Regions from separate parts of the Blautia sp. SC05B48 genome, predicted to be linked through region 1. Evidence: predicted binding sites of a transcription regulator. Region 1 holds the regulator's gene; the other holds the start of a gene.

Region 1 (2,207 bases):
TATCCTCCACCCAGTTTTCTTCCAGGTTCTTTTTATCACTGATCTGATCCATAACATATAGGGTATCTCCGCCTTCGGAATACACGGGCTCAAAAAGGCTTACCGGGCTCTGGATCGCATCCATGGCATAGACGATCATTTCCTTGTCGATACCGATCTCATCAGCGATTTCTGCAATGGTAGGCTCTTTGAGATGCTGCCGCATATAGTTTTCCCGGGTATAGATGGTTTTGTAAGCGATATCCCGCAGAGAACGGCTGACCCGTATGCTGTTGTTATCACGGAGATATCTTCGGATCTCTCCGATGATCATGGGAACTGCATAGGTGGAAAATTTTACCTGAAGAGTGGTGTCGAAATTATCGATCGCTTTGATCAGGCCGATGCAGCCGATCTGAAAAAGGTCATCCGGATTTTCACTGCTGTTCTGAAAACGCCGGATCACGCTTAAAACAAGCCGCAGATTGCCTTTGATGTACAATTCCCTGGCTTCTTCATCGCCAGCTTTGATTCTTTTAAAGAGCTCCGCCTTTTCTTCCTGATCGAGAACGGGAAGGGTTGAGGTATTTACTCCGCAGATTTCAACTTTATTCAGTGCCATCTTAGAATCCTCCTTGTCTTGTCAGTACATTAAGATGATTCTCAGAGGGCGGTTGAAATATACTTTTTCAGGGAAAATATAAAAAATAAAGGGCCTTGACAATAAGGAGGTATTTATTCTCCGGACAGCAGTTTTTCATTACGGAAATCAACAAGGATGATATCTTCGCCGATCTGGCGGATGCAGTCCCATGGAATGGAATATTCATTTTCTTTGGAAAAACACCAGCAAAATTTTCCCGGTTCCGGCATGATCAGGGCTTTCAGACGTGCGGTTTCACAGCAGAATTCCACATCAAGAGGGCAGCCAAGACTGCGGCAGGTATGGATATTGATCACTTCTTTTTGTTTCAGCTCACAGATGCGCATAAATTCATCACCTGGTATGATTTTATGGAAAATCTGTAAAATTTATGCAAGTCCGATTATTGACACATTATGTGCATTTATTTTATAATAAAAACGAATTTAGTAATGATTTACTGATCCGGAAAGGGGGAGAGTTCCGTGAGATGTCCGTTCTGTAACCAGGATAATACAAGAGTTGTAGATTCCAGACCTGTAGAGGATACCAATTCCATCCGCCGCCGCCGTCTCTGTGATGCCTGCGGAAAGCGTTTTACAACTTATGAGAAGGTGGAAACGATTCCGCTGACTGTGATCAAGAAGGATCAGAACCGGGAAAGCTATAAACGTTCCAAGATCCAGGATGGTGTTCTTCGTGCCTGCTATAAGCGCCCCATTCCCATTGAGAGAGTGGAAGAGATGATCGATTCCATAGAAGGAGATATTTTCCGGTCAGAAGACCGTGAGATCAGCAGTACCAAGATCGGAGAGATCGTTATGGAGCATCTGAAGGATCTGGATGCGGTGGCGTATGTACGCTTTGCGTCTGTATACAGAGAGTTTAAAGATGTCAGTACCTTTATGGATGAGCTGAAGAAGCTGATCAATTAAGAGATTAAATGAATAGACCGCAAATGCAGGAGATTTCAGGCCGATTGTCAAAAGACAACCGGCCTTTTTTGAACGCAGATCGCGAAGCGACTGCGTTCATGAGCAAGTAGCGAAGCGGATTGCGAATGTCCGCTTTACACATGAATGTTTGATTTTTCAGAGATCGTAAAAGTGGATACAAAAAAACAGGAACCGCCTGGGAAAAATCCTCTGCGGTCCCTGCTATAAATATACATTAATGATTCAGGAAACTTAATTAAACAATACCCTGAGCTTTCATAGCGTCAACAACTTTTTCGAAGCCGGCGATGTTTGCACCTACAACATAGTTGTCTTCCATACCGTAACGTTTAGCAGCGTCATCAGCTTTGTGGAAGATATCGATCATGATGTGGTGGAGTTTCTCATCAACCTCTTCTCTTGTCCAGGAAAGTCTCATGGAGTTCTGGCTCATCTCAAGTGCAGATGTGGCAACACCGCCAGCGTTTGCGGCTTTACCAGGCATGAAGAGAACACCGTTCTCCTGAAGGTATGTTGTTGCATCAAGAGTAGTAGGCATGTTTGCACCTTCAACGACGTATTTGCAGCCATTTGCAACCAGTGTTTTAGCTCCGTCAAGACCAAGCTCGTTCTGAGTAGCGCATGGAAGG
Region 2 (2,207 bases), 710 kb from region 1:
ACGATGAGCTTTCTCCTGCCCAGATGAATAATCTGGAACGGGAGCTGGAGTGCAAGGTTATGGATCGTACCCTGCTGATCCTTGACATTTTTGCGAAGCGTGCTGTCACAAGTGAAGGCAAGATCCAGGTAGAGCTTGCACAGCTTCGTTACCGGTCTGCACGTCTTGTGGGACTTCGTTCTTCTCTTTCGCGACTTGGAGGAGGAATCGGAACCAGAGGCCCCGGTGAGAAAAAGCTGGAGACAGACCGTCGTCTGATCCGGAACAGGATTTCCGCACTAAAGCAGGAGCTTTCCCAGGTGGAAAAGCACAGAGAGCTGATCCGTTCCAGAAGAGCTGTGGGAAATCTGAAGACAGCAGCCATTGTCGGTTATACCAATGCAGGAAAGTCAACGCTTCTGAATACACTGACAGGCGCCTCGGTGCTTTCGGAGGATAAGCTGTTTGCCACACTGGATCCGACTACCCGTCTTCTGACGCTGGATGACGGACAGCAGCTTCTTCTTACGGATACCGTAGGCTTTATCCGCAAGCTTCCGCACAATCTGGTGGAAGCCTTCAAGAGTACTCTGGAGGAAGCCAAATATGCGGATTATATCATTCATGTGGTAGATGCATCCAATCCTCAGGCGGAGATGCAGATGCATATCGTATATGAAACCCTGAAAGAGCTTGGTGCCCTGGGAAAAAAGACGATCACACTTTTTAACAAGCAGGACCGTGTTTCCGGGGAGAGCTTCCGGGATCTCCGGGCAGACCATACGCTGAAGATTTCCGCACAGACAGGAGAAGGGCTTGAGGAATTTAAGCAGCTTCTTTCGGAGATCCTAGCAGAAGGACAGATTTATATGGAACGGCTTTTTCCTTATTCGGAGGCCGGTCAGATACAGCTGATCCGTGAGTATGGACAGCTTCTTTCGGAAGAGTATACCGAAGGCGGGATTGCTGTAAAAGCAAGAGTTCCGCGGGAAATCTATCCGAAAGTCACATAATGTTAAAATATCTACTCAGTACCATATATAGTACCGTGAACAAAACGGGCACTATATATGGTGCTTTTTATGTTGACGCAAAGAGGCGTGTCTGATACAATAAGCCTACAGCGCTTTGAACACAGATCGTGAAACGGAGTGTGTTCGTAAGCAGGCAAGTGAGGCGGAATGGAATATCCGCTTATAAATAAATGCATGAGGGAGGCATTTTCTTATGTTTCAGGTAGTAAAAAGAGACGGCGAATTAGACGAATTCAAAATGGGGAAGATCACCGCGGCAATTGACAAGGCATTTGATGCTAAAGGCAAGAATTACAGTTCGGATATGATCGATCTTCTGGGACTTCGTGTTACAGCGGATTTTCAGAATAAGATCGAGAACAACCGGATTTCTGTTGAGGATATCCAGGACAGTGTGGAGAACGTACTGATCCAGGCCGGATATTCTGATGTTGCCAAGGCGTATATCCTTTATCGTAAGCAGCGTGAGAAGATCCGCAATATGAAATCTACCATCCTTGACTATAAAGAGATCGTAAACAGCTATGTAAAGGTTGAGGACTGGCGTGTAAAGGAGAACTCAACGGTTACTTATTCTGTAGGAGGTCTGATCTTAAGCAACTCCGGAGCAGTTACCGCAAACTACTGGCTGTCTGAGATCTATGACAACGAGATCGCAGATGCACACAGAAATGCAGATATCCATATCCATGATCTGTCCATGCTGACCGGTTACTGTGCAGGCTGGTCCCTGAAGCAGCTGATCCGAGAGGGACTTGGCGGTATTGAGGGTAAGATCACTTCTGCACCTGCAAAGCATTTAAGTGTACTCTGTAACCAGATGGTGAATTTCCTGGGTATCATGCAGAACGAGTGGGCAGGCGCACAGGCATTTTCATCCTTTGATACTTATCTGGCACCTTTTGTAAAGTCAGACAACCTTTCCTATCCGGAGGTTAAAAAATGTATTGAGTCCTTTGTATATGGCGTAAATACTCCAAGCCGCTGGGGTACTCAGGCACCGTTTTCCAACATTACACTGGACTGGACCGTTCCGGACGACCTTGCAGAGCTTCCGGCTATCGTAGGCGGCAAGGACATGGATTTCAAATATAAGGACTGTAAGAAAGAAATGGATATGGTCAACAAGGCATTTATCGAGACCATGATCGAGGGAGATGCCAACGGACGTGGATTCCAGTATCCGATCCCGAC

What was found. The regulator NrdR, encoded in region 1, represses ribonucleotide reductase genes. The targets are predictions, from matches to a motif close to CACAANATNTTGTG.
Region 2: the regulator NrdR is predicted to act here: its motif matches at 1,042-1,055, upstream of EYS05_RS09250 (ribonucleoside triphosphate reductase).

What each region holds. Positions count from the first base shown of each region.
Region 1 is NZ_CP040518.1:2,719,785-2,721,991, forward strand. It holds gene sigG (RNA polymerase sporulation sigma factor SigG) at 1-601, opposite strand, end outside; gene EYS05_RS12535 (YlmC/YmxH family sporulation protein) at 715-969, opposite strand; gene nrdR (transcriptional regulator NrdR) at 1,108-1,557, shown strand; gene gdhA (NADP-specific glutamate dehydrogenase) at 1,814-2,207, opposite strand, start outside.
Region 2 is NZ_CP040518.1:2,010,166-2,012,372, forward strand. It holds gene hflX (GTPase HflX) at 1-992, shown strand, start outside; gene EYS05_RS09250 (ribonucleoside triphosphate reductase) at 1,207-2,207, shown strand, end outside.